4 regions of the Rhizobium sp. CB2179 genome follow, and region 3 is predicted to be linked to each of the others. Evidence: predicted binding sites of a transcription regulator. Region 3 holds the regulator's gene; each other region holds the start of a gene.
What was found. The regulator LexA, encoded in region 3, represses DNA repair genes until DNA is damaged. The targets are predictions, from matches to a motif close to TGTTCNNNNTGTGTTCNG.

Region 1 (3,974 bases), 1.5 Mb from region 3:
CGGCGGTTGTGCCGACGGCGAGATCGCTCGGTATGCATCCGTCGACGACGTTCAGCATGAAGACCTTCGTCCATTCCTGGCCCTTGGCGGAATGGATGGTCGACAGGATGAGATAGTCTTCGTCGAGAAGCGGCACGCCCGCCTGGTCGCTGGTCGCATCCGGCGGATCGAGGGTGAGCTCGGTGAGAAAGCGCTCGCGCGAGGCATAACCGCTAGCGATCTGCTCGAGCTGCAGCAGGTCGGCCTGCCGCGTTGCTGCGTCCTCGTGCAGCCGTTCCAGATGCGGCGCGTACCATTGCCGTGCCAGGCCGATCTCTGCCGGCCAGCCGGCCTTGCCGGTCTTCAGCTCCTGCAGCATCGCAACGAACATTGTCCAGTCGTCGCCGGAGCGCGGCGGTGCCGGCATGGCGCCAAGAGCAGTAATCGGGCTGGCATCCTCGGCCATCAGGTCGAGCGTCTTCTGTGCCGTCGACGGGCCGACGCCCGGCAGGATCTGCATCAGCCGGAAGCCCGCCACCCGGTCGCGCGGGTTCTGCGCGAAGCGAAGGGCGGCCAGCATGTCCTTCACATGCGCGCTGTCGAGAAACTTCAGCCCGCCGAACTTGACGAAAGGAATGTTGCGCCGGGTCAGCTCGACCTCCAGCGGCCCGCTGTGATGCGAGGCGCGAAAGAGCACGGCCTGCTGCTTGAGCGTGAGGCCTTCCTCGCGGTTATCGAGCACCATGTCGGTGATATACCGCGCCTGCTCGGCCTCGTCGCGCACAGTGACCAGGCGCGGCCGCTCGGACGATTGCCGCTCGGTCCAGAGGTTCTTGGTGAAGCGCTCCGAGGCGAGATCGATGACGGCGTTGGCGGCGGCGAGGATCGGCTGCGTCGAGCGGTAGTTGCGGTCGAGCGTGACGATATTGGCGGCCGGGCTGAAGGCGGCGGGAAAATCGAGGATATTGCGCACCGTCGCGGCGCGGAAGGAATAGATCGACTGTGCGTCGTCGCCGACGACGGTCAGCCCCTGGCCTTGGGGCTTCAGCGCCAGCAGGATCGAGGCCTGCAGCCGGTTGGTGTCCTGATATTCGTCGACCAGCACATGGTCGAAGCGGCTGCCGATATCCTCGGCAATCATCGCTTCGCCGACCATCTGCGCCCAGTAGAGCAGCAGATCGTCGTAATCGAGCACGTTCTGGCTCTGCTTGGCCTGGACATAACAGGCGAATAGTTCGCGCAGCTGTTTCTCCCACGTCGCGCACCAGGGAAAGACGTCGCGCAACACGAGGTCGAGCGCGGTTTCCGAATTCACCGCCCTGGAATAGATGGCAAGGCACGTGCCCTTTGTGGGAAAGCGGCTTTCCGTCTTCGAGAAGCCGAGGTCGTGCCGGATCAGGTTCATCAGATCGGCACTGTCTTCGCGGTCGTGGATGGTAAACCCAGGATCGAGACCGATCTGCTCCGCATAATCGCGCAACAACCGGGCGCCGATGCCGTGGAAGGTGCCGGACCAGGAAAGCGCGTCCGCCATGACGCCGGCATTCGAACCAAGCACGTCGCGGCAGATGCGCTCGACGCGCCGCGCCATCTCGGCGGCTGCCCGGCGCGAAAAGGTCATCAGCAGGATGCGGCGGGGATCGGCGCCTTTGACGATCAGATGGGCGACCCGATGCGCCAGCGTATTCGTCTTGCCGGAGCCGGCGCCGGCAATGACCAGCAGCGGCCCGGCAATATGGCTGCCGTCGATGAGCGTGCCGTGCTCGACGGCCATGCGCTGCTGCGGATTGAGCTTTTCGAGATACATCCAGCCGTCCGGTCGGGCTCCCGCAGAATCACTGGGGAAAGATTAGATGTTCCTTGAATGTTCGCGATTGCCGTCCCTGTCAAGCGATCTGGCGCGCGAGCAACATCTCAGTCGGGGAAATCGGGGCCGATCTCGCGCCGCACCAGCTTCAGACTGCGGTCGGGCTGAAGGATATAAGTTTCCTCCACGCGCTGGCCCGTCCCGTTGTAGAACTGGTTGTAGACGGCGCTGCCGACCGGCGACTTGCTGAGCTTCGTTCGCGGCTGGCCGCCATAGGTAATGCTGCCGGGAATGGGTTCCAGCGCCGGCGTATCTGCCGAGGAGCATCCGGCAAGCAATGCCCCGGCAAACAAGGCGGGCAGAAGCGCTTTCATCGTCATCATCCCTCTTTCGACTGCCGCCAGATATGGAAACCGCGGCGCCTTTCGCCAAGGGCCGTCCATGCCGCCGCGCAGGTATCGCTGTCGAGCAGGCTCTTCTTTTCCGGGGGACGCAACGAATGCGTCGCAGCGGCGTTAACAGACATCAACCTACATTAGGAAACGTTCACGGTGCTCGGCTTTCCAGCATTCATGGGGCATGGCGAGCCCGGCCGGCAGGGCCACAGCGATGCGGCGACGCGGGCCTCGGTGGAGAGCGCCCTTCATGCCGCCGCCGATATCGAAGCCGGCGAAATCACCGTCAGCATATCGGGCTCCTATGTCATCCTGGAAGGTTTCGTGCGCCGGCGGGGCGATGTCGAGCGGGCGATCGAGATCGCCGAGGGCGTCGTCGGCCGGGGCTATGTGCGTGCTCGCTTGCTGCGACGCTAGCCGGCTCGGACGCGCATGTCTTTGCGAGGCATGAAGGGAACCAAAATGCTCTCTCGCGTGTTGAAAGGCCGGACCTAAACGCTGGAGACTCTCATGCAGTTGCTTCCTCGCCTCTGGGCAACGACCTTGATAGTGGGTTGCGGTGTCGTTGCCGGCTCCGCCCATGGTTCGCTGGAAACCGGCACGAATTATTCCGCTTTGCCGAAGGACCAGATCGCCCTCAACGAATATACCGGTGCCGTCGCCTGCACACCGGTAGAGCCCCACTATCTCCCCTCCTTCATCCGCGCGGCGGACGGCACGATCATTGGCGTCGGTTATGTCGAGGTCGAGAATGAGGGCGGCGCGGACTGCTGAGGCATCCGCTTTGCTCGGACGAGGCTCGCCTGCGTTTCCGCAGAGGTGACGAGCCTCTAACCATCATCATGATGGCTGGGCGTCTTCTATTGAAGCACCCGTACCAGGCGCAACGCCCTTTGCACCGAAACCCGGCACGCACTTGTTGCAGGGTTAAACCAAAATTAAAGCCCAAAATTAAAGCATCGTCCCGTTCCGGCACGCTTGCGCGCCCAGAAGGCGAAATCGCCCGAAAATTCCTTGTCGAACTGCTAATGCAGCTTCAGCTTCGCCTCTTCGGCGGCCGCCAGGAACTCGGCTCTTGCTTCTTCCACGCTCTTGCGCCCATCGAGCGCCGCCCGGCAGGCGCTGCGGGCCTTGATATAACGAAGCCCGCGCATACTCGGCCACAGATCCGCCAGGCACTTCAGCGCATCGAACGGCCCATTGACCGTTCGCGCATCCGCACCTTCGAAACCAACCTTGACCGGGCTGTTCCATCTTTCAGTTGCCATCGACGCTCCTCCACGATTTTCGACAGAAACGAAGTGCAGCATCTCCCAGTTCCTCCGGGGAGACTTTGCGATAGTTAATACTCTAGCGAGATTTTCACCGTCAGCAATGGGCGGATCGTCGCTGATGCCGCCACGAATGGTTTCGCCTCGACCCATGACAGGAAAGCCTATGGACGGCAGTTGATGAGAAACGCCAACTTATGAGGTGTTTTCGCCGGGAAGGGTGGGGAGTCGAGATTGACTGTCTTTAAAAAAAACTGGTGCTGCCGAGTGGGATTGAACCACCGACCTCACCCTTACCAAGGGTGTGCTCTACCACTGAGCTACGGCAGCAGGACCAGGACCCGTGCGAGCCGTGTGGCTCAATCGCGAGAACGGGGGGCTATTGCCACAGCTTGGCGGCAAGCGCAAGCCGCAAATTCCAACTTCGTATGGATTGAGGCAAAGGGCCTTTTGGATTGGCGCGAATTCGGCTAATCCTGTCGCATGAACGAAAAGACCGAAACCGGCCAGCAGAGCCGCAAA
Region 2 (3,974 bases), 140 kb from region 3:
GCGTGCGCCCCGTCGAGCGCTTCGACAGTTCCTTGGCGAGCTTGACGCGCTGCGCTTCGCCGCCCGAGAGCGTATTCGCCTGCTGGCCGACCTTGATATAACCGAGGCCGACATCCTTCAGCGATTGCAGCTTGTCGCGCACCGCAGGCACCGCCGCAAAGAAATCGACGCCTTCTTCCACCGTCATGTCGAGCACCTCGGCGATCGACTTCTGCTTGAAGGTGACATCGAGCGTCTCTCTGTTATAGCGCTTGCCGTGGCAGACATCGCAAGTGACGTAGACATCGGGCAGGAAGTGCATCTCGATCTTGATGACGCCGTCGCCCTGGCAGGCCTCGCAGCGTCCGCCTTTGACGTTGAACGAGAAGCGGCCCGGCTGGTAGCCGCGCGCCTTTGCCTCCGGCAGGCCGGCGAACCAGTCGCGGATCGGCGTGAAGGCGCCGGTATAGGTCGCCGGGTTCGAGCGCGGCGTACGGCCGATCGGCGACTGGTCGATGTCGATCACCTTGTCGATATGCTCGAAGCCGTCGATGCGATCGTGATCGGCCGGGTTTTCACGTGCGCCCATGACGCGGCGTGCCGCCGATTTATAAAGCGTCTCGATCAGGAAGGTGGATTTGCCGCCGCCGGAAACGCCGGTCACCGCCGTGAACACGCCGAGCGGGATCGACGCCGTGACATTCTTCAGATTGTTGCCGCGCGCCCCGACCACCTTGATCTCGCGGCCCTTCTTCGGCTTGCGGCGCTCGTCGGGAACGGGAACGCCAAGTTCGCCGGAGAGATATTTACCGGTCAGCGAGTTCGGACTGTCCATGATGTCCTGCGGCGTACCATGGGCAATGACCTGACCGCCGTGAATGCCGGCCGCCGGGCCGATATCGACCACGTCGTCGGCCGTCATGATCGCATCCTCGTCATGTTCCACGACAATGACGGTGTTGCCGATGTCGCGCAGGTGCTTCAGCGTGTCGAGCAGCCGGGCATTGTCACGCTGATGCAAGCCGATCGACGGCTCGTCGAGCACATAGAGCACGCCCGTCAGCCCGGAGCCGATCTGCGAGGCAAGCCGGATGCGCTGGCTTTCGCCGCCCGACAGCGTGCCGGAATTGCGCGACAGGCTGAGATATTCCAGGCCGACATCATTGAGGAAGCGCAGCCGGTCGCGGATTTCCTTGAGGATGCGCACGGCAATCTCGTTCTGCTTGGCGTTGAAGCTTGCCGGCAGCGTCTCGAACCAATCGCGGGCAACACGGATCGACATACCAGTCACTTCGCCGATATGCAGCGTGTCGATCTTCACCGCCAAGGCCTCCGGCTTCAGGCGGAAGCCGTTGCAGGAAGGGCAGGGGGCCGCCGACATGAAGCGTTCGATATCTTCGCGCGCCCAAGCGGAGTCGGTCTCCTTCCAGCGGCGCTCGAGATTGGTGATGATGCCCTCGAAATTCTTCTGCGTCGTATAGGAGCGGGCGCCGTCGGCGTAGTGGAATTCGATCTTGTCGTTGGTTCCGTTGAGGATGACGTCTTTGGCCTCGTCGGTGAGATCGTTCCAGCGGGTGCCGAGCTTGAAGCCGTAATGTTTGCCGAGCGCTTCCAGCGTCTGATTGTAGTAGGGCGAGGTCGACTTGGCCCAGGGCGCGATCGCCCCGTCGCGCAGCGTCCGCTCGGGCTCGGGCACGATCAGATCCGGATCGATCTTCTGCTGGGCGCCGAGGCCGTCACAGGTCGGGCAGGCGCCGAACGGGTTGTTGAAGGAGAACAGCCTGGGTTCGATCTCGGGAATGGTGAAGCCGGAGACCGGGCAAGCGAATTTTTCCGAAAACAGCACGCGCTCATGTGTCTCGTTCAGCGACTTGTTGGCCGAGCCGCCGGCCGACGTCTCTTCCAGCGGCAGCGGCTTGTCGGCGAATTCGGCGACCGCCAGCCCGTCGGCGAGTTTCAGGCAAGTCTCCAGACTGTCGGCCAGCCGCGCCGAGACATCCGAGCGCACGACGATGCGGTCGACCACCACGTCGATATCGTGCTTATATTTCTTGTCGAGCACCGGCGCTTCAGCGATCTCATAGAACTGGCCGTCGACCTTGACGCGCTGGAAGCCCTTCTTCATCAGCTCGGCCAGTTCTTTTTTGTATTCGCCTTTGCGCCCGCGCACGAGCGGCGCAAGAATATAAAGACGGGTGCCCTCGCCGAAATCGAGAATGCGGTCGACCATCTGGCTGACGGTCTGGCTCTCGATCGGTAGGCCGGTCGCCGGCGAATATGGAACGCCGACGCGGGCAAAGAGCAGGCGCATGTAGTCGTAGATCTCGGTGACGGTGCCGACCGTCGAGCGCGGATTGCGCGACGTGGTCTTCTGCTCGATCGAGATCGCCGGCGACAGCCCGTCGATCTGGTCGACGTCGGGCTTCTGCATCATTTCGAGGAACTGCCGGGCATAGGCCGACAGGCTCTCGACATAACGCCGCTGGCCCTCGGCATAGATCGTGTCGAAGGCGAGCGAGGATTTGCCGGAACCCGAAAGCCCGGTCATGACGATCAGCTTGTTACGCGGCAGATCGAGATCGATGCTCTTCAGATTATGCTCGCGCGCGCCGCGGATGGAGATCGTCTTCAGTTCGCTCATCGTCTCTGCTTTGGTTTTCTGGATGACAGCCCTTATTTAGTGATGCCAACGGGCGAGTCGAGGCTGAATGTCCACTACGGTCAAGGTTTTCGATTCTGTTGACAGGATCATACGGATAAATTAGAACAAAGAAAGAACAAAATTCCTGATGGATGCATGCGGCTTTCTGATGGATAAAGATGTGGATTAAATGCCGCCCATGCGCATCGGCGGTCCGTGATGGTTTAAGGTGCGCCGATCGATTAAACGCCGCCGGGCAGGGCGGCAGGCAGGGTGAGAAGCATGGCTGGTAGTGTGAATAAGGTAATTCTGATTGGAAACGTCGGTGCGGACCCCGAAATCCGCCGCACTCAGGATGGCCGGCCGATCGCCAATCTTCGTATCGCGACCTCGGAGACGTGGCGCGATCGCAATTCCGGCGAGCGCCGTGAGAAGACCGAATGGCACACTGTCGTCGTCTTCAACGAGGGCCTCTGCAAGGTCGTCGAGCAATATGTGAAAAAGGGCGCCAAGCTCTATATCGAAGGCCAGCTGCAGACCCGCAAATGGCAGGACCAGCAGGGCCAGGATCGCTACAGCACGGAAGTGGTGCTGCAGGGTTTCGGTTCGACGCTGACGATGCTCGACGGCCGCGGTGAAGGCGGCGGCGCGAGCGGCGGCCGTGGCAGTGGCGCCGGCGGCAACGATTATGGCGACGATTACGGCGCCCCGGCTCCCGCTTCATCGCCGAGCCGCGGCGGTGGCGGCGGCGGCAACTTCTCGCGGGATCTCGACGACGATATCCCGTTCTGATCGATAGCCTTTCCTGGCTTGGTGAGAGACGTGAGAGAGCATGATGCCTTGGATGGCGTCATGCTCTTTTTCTTTGATTTCGCGGCAGATGATTCAGACCACATCGGCCGGAATTTGGGGAATTCTGAATGAGCTGCCACATCTTTAATAGAGCTTCCGGTACGCGCCTCCGACTTTGGTTGGACGAGTCACCGCCGTCGATGGATTCAACTCGATGCCGTCTGTGGGAGAGTAAAGTTTTCGCCAGCGGAGAAGGCACTCCTCATCGGACGAACGTGGCTGCGGAAATAGCTCGGCCGGTTGGAGGCATGACTGTACATGGTCTGCTGTCAGTTACCCTGGATAAGTCCACTAAAACGCAAGGTCTGCAGGTGAATGTCCCGATTGAACGTACCAAGGGAGAGAGGTGGTCCCTATCACTTGCTCCAAGTCACCACAAAGTGCTTACCGGATTTGCCGCGGAATACATGCCGGGCCTGTTCAAGGGGATAGAGGATCTTGGTGAGGCTGCATTACCTAGTTTTGGAATTCTCTCCTTTGATCGAATGGCACATTCGGACAT
Region 3 (3,974 bases):
GCCGCACTGGTGACGGACGAGCGGCGCGCCATCTCGGATGCGACGACGGAGGCACTACGCCAGTCCGGTCTGGCTCATATCATCGCCATCTCCGGTCTCAACATGGCGCTGTCGGCCGGCATCTTCTTCGTCGGCTTTCGGATGCTGCTCAGCATCTTTCCCGGTATCGCTGAGGCCTACCCGACGAAGAAGATCGCTGCCGCCGGCGCGCTCATCGCCGTTACTGCCTATTTCCTGATTTCGGGCTTTGCGGTCTCTGCCGAGCGCGCTTTCATCATGATGGCCATCATGTTGATTGCCGTCTTCTTCGACCGGCCGTCGATCAGCCTGCGCAATGTCGCGCTTTCCGCCCTCGTCATCATCCTCATTTCACCGTCCGAGGTCTTAGGTCCGAGCTTCCAGATGTCCTTTGCCGCCACATTGGCGCTGGTCTCGGGCTATCAGCTGTGGAAGGACCGGCGCATCCGCGAAAACGCCTTTCTGAAGCTGCCGATCATCAGGCCCTTCGTTACTGTTGCGGGCTTCTTCGGCGGCGTCTTCCTGACCTCGCTGATCGGTGGTTTTTCCACCGCGTTGTTTTCGATCGAGCATTTTCATCGCCTGACCGCCTATGGCCTGCCGGCAAACCTCGCGACAATGCCGATCATCTCCTTCATCATCATGCCGGCCGGCTTGCTGGCGATGCTACTCATGCCTTTCGGTCTGGATGTTTGGGCTTGGAAGGTCGTCGGATTCGGCCTCGATCTGGTGATCGCGGTCGCAAAGACGGTGTCCGGCTGGGATGGCAATATCGACGTCGGCCGCTTGCCCGCCTGGTATTTCGCGATAGCCGTCGCAGGCTTTCTGCTGCTGACGCTGCTCCGCACCCGGCTGCGCCATATCGGCACATCAATCATCGCGGTCGCAACGCTCATCCTGTTGCTTCTACCGGTTCCCCGGCCGCCGGATCTGGTGATTTCGGAGGATGGCAGTCTCGTCGCGGTGGTCGAAGCGGCAGCAATGGCTTCCAACCGTGAAAGACCACCGGATTTCATCTTCGACCAGTGGCAGAGAGCCCTGGTCCTGCCGAGACATGATCCGCCGAAGATGCTGGATGGTCCTGCTATCCCGCAGGTAGGAGAAGACCGCCGCGTCAAGCTTTCCCGCGATCAGCAGAACGAAGCGAGGACAGCGATGCGGGCGGCCGCAGCGGCCGGTGAAGCAAACCGCTTTTCCTGCGTCAAGAGGGCCTGGTGCGCATCAAGGCTTGGCAATGGTCGTGTGGTTGCTGTCATCGACAATGCCGCCTATCTCGGCCCGGCATGCGACGCGGCCGATATCATCGTGACGTCGGTCCGCCTGCGTTTCAACAGCTGCCGCTCAGGTGCGACGCTCTTCACCGGCGAGACGCTGCGCAGGACCGGATCCATCGAGTTGCGCTTCGCGGACGCCGGCCTGGAGGTGGCAACCGCATTTGACGCATTGTCGCGACCATGGATGCGCCATCGCGCCTTTGACTGGCGCAGCAACAGCTTTACCGAATCCGGCCTAACCGATGTCAGTGATAGCGGCGAATGAGGCCGACGAGTTTGCCCTGCACCTTAACACGGTCTGGTCCGAAAATCCGGGTCTCGTAAGCCGGGTTGGCCGCTTCCAGTGCGATCGAGGCGCCCTTGCGGCGGAAGCGCTTGAGTGTCGCTTCTTCGTCATCGACGAGTGCAACAACAATGTCGCCAGGACTTGCGGTGCTGCCATTGCGGATGATCACGGTGTCGCCGTCGAAGATGCCGGCGTCGATCATCGAATCGCCCTTGACCTCCAGGGCATAATGTTCACCGGAACCGAGCATGTCGGCCGGAACGGCGATGTCGTGGGTGTTGTTCTGGATCGCCGAGATCGGCACACCGGCGGCGATTCTGCCCATGACCGGCACGGAAACCGAGTTGCCGTTGTCGGCGACGGGTTTTGCGGGAGCAGGGGCGGCGACCGGCTGAGGTTTGCCCAGGCTGCCTTCGATGACGCTCGGCGAAAAGCCGCGCCGCGGCTGGATGCTGGGGCTGTAGGCCTCCGGAAGCTTGATGACCTCGAGCGCACGGGCGCGGTTCGGTAGGCGGCGAATGAAGCCTCGCTCCTCGAGCGCTGTAATCAGGCGATGAATCCCGGACTTCGAGGCGAGGTCCAGAGCATCCTTCATTTCGTCGAAAGATGGCGGAACGCCGGATTCCTTCATGCGCTCATGAATGAAAAGGAGAAGCTCCTGTTGTTTGCGCGTGAGCATCGACGTTGTGACCTCGTGATTGAAACAAATCCAGAACAGACACTATATGTTCCATATGTGTTCCGCAAGTAGCTAAATTTCCGTAAAACTTGGCGCCAACTCGTTGAGATTTTTATTTTCATTCGCCGGATTGGCACAGAAGTCTTGCGTTGAGGGAAGCGCTGTCGCACATCTCTTGCCGTGTCAGGGAGGGATATCATGAACGAGCACTCCGCCAAACCGCACCCGCTGGATCATGTCGTGCTGCCGGTCGTCAATATCGATCTGGCGCGCGAGAGGCTCGGCAAGCTCGGCTTCACCGTTGCCCCCGATGCGCGCCATCCCTTCGGAACGGAGAATGCCTGCGTCTTCTTTGCTGACAAGACCTATCTGGAGCCGCTCGGGATTGCGAGCGTCGAGGAGAGCGAGGCGTCGGCGCGCCAAGGCAATGTCTTCACCGCCCGCAATCAGGCTTTCCGCTTCCGCTGCGGCGCGGAGGGGCTTTCGGGGCTGGCTTTTGGCAGCAAGGATGCCGGCATCGATCATCAGAATTTCGTCGGTAACGGATCGAGCGCCGGCGAGATGCTGCAGTTCACCCGGCCGATGACGATGCCGGACGGTTCTGAGACGATTGCCGGCTTCAAGCTGGCTTTTGCCGGCGATCTGCGCGCGCCTGATCTCCTGCTATTTACCGTCGAGCGCGTCAATCCGCTGCCGGCCGACCGCGCCGTGCTGGAGACGCATGCCAATGGCGTCACCGGCATAGTCGAGATAGCGCTTTGCGCGCCTGATGCTGCCGCCTTCGCTGCCTTCGTCAGCCTCGCCGTGGTGCAATCGGCAGTCGAGAAAACCGGTTTCGGCGTCAATATCCCGGCGTCGAATGCCAAAATCAGCCTGATGACGGCGGAAGGGTTGGAGGCCTATTTCGACATCGTCGGCTCATCCGCAGATCGTGGCCTGCGCGGCCGGGCAATCCTCTTCGCTGTCGCCGATCTTGCCGTGACAGAAGCGCATTTGGCTGCTAACGGGGTGACATACGCGCGCAAGAACAATCGCATTCTGGTGAAGCCCGCGCCCGGGCAGGGCACGCTCTTCGCCTTCGAGGAAACACGATGAGCACTGATACGAATTCCGAAGTCAGGATCGGCGAAGGCCAAGGCCAGGTCAGCTTTTCCAATACCGGCCGCCTGTCGCTGATTGCCGGTCCCTGCCAGATGGAGAGCCGCGACCACGCCTTCATGGTCGCCGGCACGCTGAAGGAGCTTTGCGGCAAGCTCGGCATCGGCCTCGTTTACAAGAGCTCCTTCGACAAGGCGAACCGCACCTCGCTGTCGGCCGAACGCGGTATCGGGATTGAAAAAGGCATGGAGGTCTTTGCCGACCTCAAAAAGGAGTTCGGCTTTCCCGTCCTGACCGACGTTCATACCGCCGAGCAATGCGCGGAGGTGGCAAAGGTCGTCGACGTCCTGCAGATCCCGGCCTTCCTCTGCCGCCAGACCGACCTTCTCATCGCCGCCGCCAAGACCGGCCGCGTCGTCAATGTCAAGAAGGGCCAGTTCCTGGCCCCCTGGGATATGAAGAACGTTCTGAAGAAGCTCAATGCCAGCGGCAATCCGAACGTGCTGCTTTGCGAGCGCGGCGCCTCCTTTGGTTACAATACGCTGGTTTCCGACATGCGCTCGCTGCCGATCATGGCGGCGATGGGTGCGCCCGTTGTCTTCGATGCGACCCATTCCGT
Region 4 (3,974 bases), 2.3 Mb from region 3:
CGGAACGGAAATGGTGCTTGCCGTGCCGGAGAAGGTGCTGAACGAACGTATCATTCCGCAGATCCCCGTCGGTCGGCTCGGCGAACCGGAAGAGATCGCGCGCTGCGTCACCTTCCTCGTCTCCGACGATGCCGGCTTCATCACCGGTTCGACGCTGACGGCCAATGGCGGACAGTTCTTCGCCTAGGCATTTCTGTTTTCACATCGACAGTAGGAATTTAGATTCAAAGCGATGGCGCGTCCGGCAGGATCGCGCCATCGCTGTTTATGGCGTGTCTTCTCTGTGTGATGCTGGCGCGATCTTGTGGCCGGTTTAGTGGCGCTGTTTCGGGAAGATCAAGAGCGACGGTCTGTGTTCGGACGTCGCTGTGGCCGAACTCTGGCCGGCACTTTGCGCGGCGAAAGAGCATCGGTGCTGAGGGCTGATATTGCGGTCGTCAGGAAAGCCGACACGATGAGAACGGCGACGAAGGAATTCAGCAAAATCTGGATCATGGAAGCGTTCCTTTTCCGGTGCGCCGGGCGGCTCGGCCTGCTCATTGCGCTCGTGAAGGAAATATGTGCCTGCCTGTTGGGCGGCGCTAGACTTGACTTTAGCAACCGATTGTCAACGTCTCGTTGACGGATACGACCGGCAAAGAAAACGGGCGCCGAAGCGCCCGTTGGGAGTCCGATATGCTTGTGCCGATTAGCGGCAACGAGCCTCGTAGCGGCGGCCGTAGCGGTCGCGATAGACGCAGTAGCCGCGGCGTTCGACCGACTGGCCGATCAGAGCGCCGGTCAGGCCGCCGGCAACGGCGCCGACGGCGGCACCACCCCAGCTGTTGGTGACGACACCGCCGATAACCGCGCCGGTGCCGGCGCCGATCGCCGTGCCTTGCTCGGTCGCTGTGCAGGATGCGAGCGCGCCGACGAGCGCACCAATAAGAACAATCTTCTTCATCATGTCGTAACTCCCCAGGTTAGTTGGCCTTTAGACGCGGCCCATTAGTACAAGGATAATGATAATCACGAGAACTAGCCCCAAACCGCCAGAAGGTCCATAGCCCCAGCCACGGCTATAACCCCAATTCGGCAAGGCTCCGATCAAGAGCAGAATGAGGATAACAAGTAGTATCGTGCCAAGCATGGTGTGTTTCCTTCATTTCATCCGCAATTTGGATGGACTAGAAACACGTATTGGCGATTTTTGTTCCCGGTTAAGCTCTGGAAATGTGACGAAGCCTGATTCACGGTTTAATTTCCGTCATTTCCGAAAATTGCCGCTATGGTTAAAAAGACATTTAAATACAATATGTTGCGGTGAACAAAGCGGGAAAATCGCGATGTCGCCGATTCGTCAGCGATTCGTTCCGTTTTTGATCGGCGCGCCACAATTGGCCGTCCCCGACTTAACGCCGTCTGAATCCGGCTCCCAAAAAGATTAATTTTGGTGCGGCGGAGCGGGACGAAGGGCTCTGCCGCTGATCCGCGTCTAGTGCCGGGGCCTGATAGCGCTACCAGATGTGGCCGTGAACGAAAGGCGAAAACGATGGAGTGAGCGATTCGTCTCCGATTCGTTCAGGCTTTGGTCGAGAGGTTAATTTCGGGCGGATTTTTGCCTGTTCAAAATCGGGCGAAGATTGTCGCTCACGACGGCGAAAGTGCGAACAGGAGAGAGTCTCGCGATTCAGCATCTAGTGGGAAAAAGTGATTCAAAATCAATACTTAGCCGTGAACAAAAGCTGAATCAGCGAGAGTCATCGATTCGTCGCTGATTCGTTCTTGCGCTGTTCCGAATCGGAAATTCGGGCGTTCCGCAGGACTCGCAAAGGTCGTAATCCCCGAGGCATTTTGAAATCTGCCCTTGCGTTTGCGACGGCAGCTGTCCATGTGTTGTCCAGCTTCCATCGAGGAGTCGAGATTTTCTGGGGCCACCCCGCCTCATTTGCATGGACTCATGACTCTGATTTCGCAGCCGATGATTCTGAGTGGGCGCGGTGTGACCGCGGTGCTCGGACCGACCAATACCGGCAAGACCCATTATGCCATCGAGCGCATGGTTGCGCACGGGACGGGCGTGATCGGCCTGCCGCTCCGGCTGCTGGCGCGCGAGGTCTATACGCGGGTGGTGGAGAAGGTCGGCGCACAGAATGTGGCGCTGGTCACCGGCGAGGAAAAGATTTCGCCGCCCAATGCGCGTTTTTCCGTCTGCACTGTCGAAGCGATGCCGCGCGAGACCAGGGCCGCCTTCGTCGCGATCGACGAGGTGCAGCTCGCCGGCGATCTCGAGCGTGGCCATATCTTCACCGACCGTATCCTGCATCTGCGCGGCCGCGAGGAAACGCTGCTGCTCGGCGCGGCGACGATGCGGCCGATCCTGCAGCAGCTCCTGCCCGGCATCACTATCGTCGAGCGGCCGCGGCTTTCGCATCTTTTCTATGCCGGGCAGAAGAAGATCACCCGGCTGCCGCAGCGCTCGGCCATCGTCGCCTTCTCTGCCGACGAGGTCTATGCCATCGCCGAGCTCATCCGCCGGCAGCGCGGCGGCGCGGCGGTGGTGCTCGGCGCGCTCAGCCCGCGCACCCGCAATGCGCAGGTGGCGCTTTATCAGGCGGGCGACGTCGAATATCTGGTGGCGACCGATGCGATCGGCATGGGCCTCAACCTCGATGTCGATCACGTCGCCTTTGCCCAGGACCGGAAGTTCGACGGTTACCAGTTCCGCAATCTCAATCCAGGCGAACTCGGCCAGGTCGCCGGGCGCGCCGGGCGGCATGTGCGGGACGGGACCTTCGGCGTCACCGGACAGGTCTCGCCCTTCGACGACGAACTGGTGCAGCGCATCGAGGGGCACGAATTCGACAACGTCAAGGTTTTGCAGTGGCGGACGACGGAGATGGACTTCTCCTCAATCGCATCGCTGCGCGCCAGCCTTGAGGTGGGACCGCGCGTGCCGGGGCTGACGCGGGCGCTGCCTGCGGTCGACCAGCAGGCGCTGGAACAGCTTTCGCGCTATCCCGAGGTCATCGATCTCGCCGACAGGCCGGCGCGCGTCGAAAAACTCTGGGAGGCTTGCGCGCTTCCCGATTATCGGCGTATCACCCCAGCACAACATGCCGATCTTATCGCGACCCTCTTTTCCGATCTTGTCCGCTATGGCACGGTGAATGAGCAGTTTCTTGCGGAGCAGGTTCATCGCTCCGATCGAACAGATGGGGAAATTGACACGCTTTCGGCGCGAATCGCGCAGATAAGGACCTGGACCTACGTTTCGAATCGGCCCGGTTGGCTTGCCGATCCGACACACTGGCAGGAAAAGACGCGGGAAATCGAAGATCGATTGTCCGACGCGTTACATGAAAGGTTGACGAAACGCTTTGTTGATCGCAGGACATCTGTGCTCATGAAGCGCCTGAGAGAGAATGCGATGCTGGAAGCTGAAATCAGTGTGAATGGTGATGTCTTCGTTGAAGGACATCATGTAGGGCAATTGAGCGGGTTCCGTTTCACGCCGGTGGCGGGAACGGACGGACCGGATGCCAAGGCGGTTCAGGCTGCGTCGCAGAAGGCGCTCGGGCTCGAGTTCGAAGCCCGCGCGGCCCGGATGCATGCCGCCGGCAACAGCGATCTTGTGATCGGTTCGGATGGGTTGATCCGTTGGCTGGGCGACCCGGTGGCGCGGCTTTCGGGCAGCGATCACATCATGCGTCCGCGCGTGATCCTGCTGGCCGACGAACAATTGACGGGCAATGCCCGCGATCACGTTGCTGCCCGCATCGAGCGCTTCGTCAATCATCATATCAGCACGGTGCTGAAGCCGCTCGATGATCTGTCGCGCGCCGAAGATCTGCAGGGTCTCGCCAAGGGGCTTGCCTTCCAGCTCGTCGAGAATCTCGGGGTGCTGTTCCGCCGCGAGGTGACCGAGGAGGTGAAGTCGCTGGACCAGGAGGCCCGTGCCTCCATGCGCCGCTACGGCGTGCGTTTCGGCGCCT

Region 1: the regulator LexA is predicted to act here: its motif matches at 1,834-1,851, upstream of AC244Q_RS01250 (ATP-dependent helicase).
Region 2: the regulator LexA is predicted to act here: its motif matches at 2,742-2,759, upstream of uvrA (excinuclease ABC subunit UvrA).
Region 4: the regulator LexA is predicted to act here: its motif matches at 1,760-1,777, upstream of AC244Q_RS21540 (helicase-related protein).

The regions. Positions count from the first base shown of each region.
Region 1 covers NZ_CM172781.1:252,261-256,234, forward strand. The annotation lists gene AC244Q_RS01250 (ATP-dependent helicase) at 1-1,786, opposite strand, end outside; gene AC244Q_RS01255 (membrane protein) at 1,894-2,160, opposite strand; gene AC244Q_RS01260 (BON domain-containing protein) at 2,338-2,598, shown strand; gene AC244Q_RS01265 (hypothetical protein) at 2,692-2,955, shown strand; gene AC244Q_RS01270 (DUF982 domain-containing protein) at 3,207-3,449, opposite strand; tRNA gene AC244Q_RS01275 (tRNA-Thr) at 3,708-3,782, opposite strand; gene AC244Q_RS01280 (hypothetical protein) at 3,936-3,974, shown strand, end outside.
Region 2 covers NZ_CM172781.1:1,876,640-1,880,613, forward strand. The annotation lists gene uvrA (excinuclease ABC subunit UvrA) at 1-2,620, opposite strand, end outside; gene AC244Q_RS09470 (single-stranded DNA-binding protein) at 2,903-3,412, shown strand; gene AC244Q_RS09475 (hypothetical protein) at 3,721-3,974, shown strand, end outside.
Region 3 covers NZ_CM172781.1:1,738,899-1,742,872, forward strand. The annotation lists gene AC244Q_RS08775 (ComEC/Rec2 family competence protein) at 1-1,557, shown strand, start outside; gene lexA (transcriptional repressor LexA) at 1,538-2,257, opposite strand; gene AC244Q_RS08785 (VOC family protein) at 2,456-3,352, shown strand; gene kdsA (3-deoxy-8-phosphooctulonate synthase) at 3,349-3,974, shown strand, end outside.
Region 4 covers NZ_CM172781.1:4,377,201-4,381,174, reverse strand. The annotation lists gene phbB (beta-ketoacyl-ACP reductase) at 1-187, shown strand, start outside; gene AC244Q_RS21555 (hypothetical protein) at 337-495, opposite strand; gene AC244Q_RS21550 (YMGG-like glycine zipper-containing protein) at 689-946, opposite strand; gene AC244Q_RS21545 (DUF3309 family protein) at 974-1,129, opposite strand; gene AC244Q_RS21540 (helicase-related protein) at 1,940-3,974, shown strand, end outside.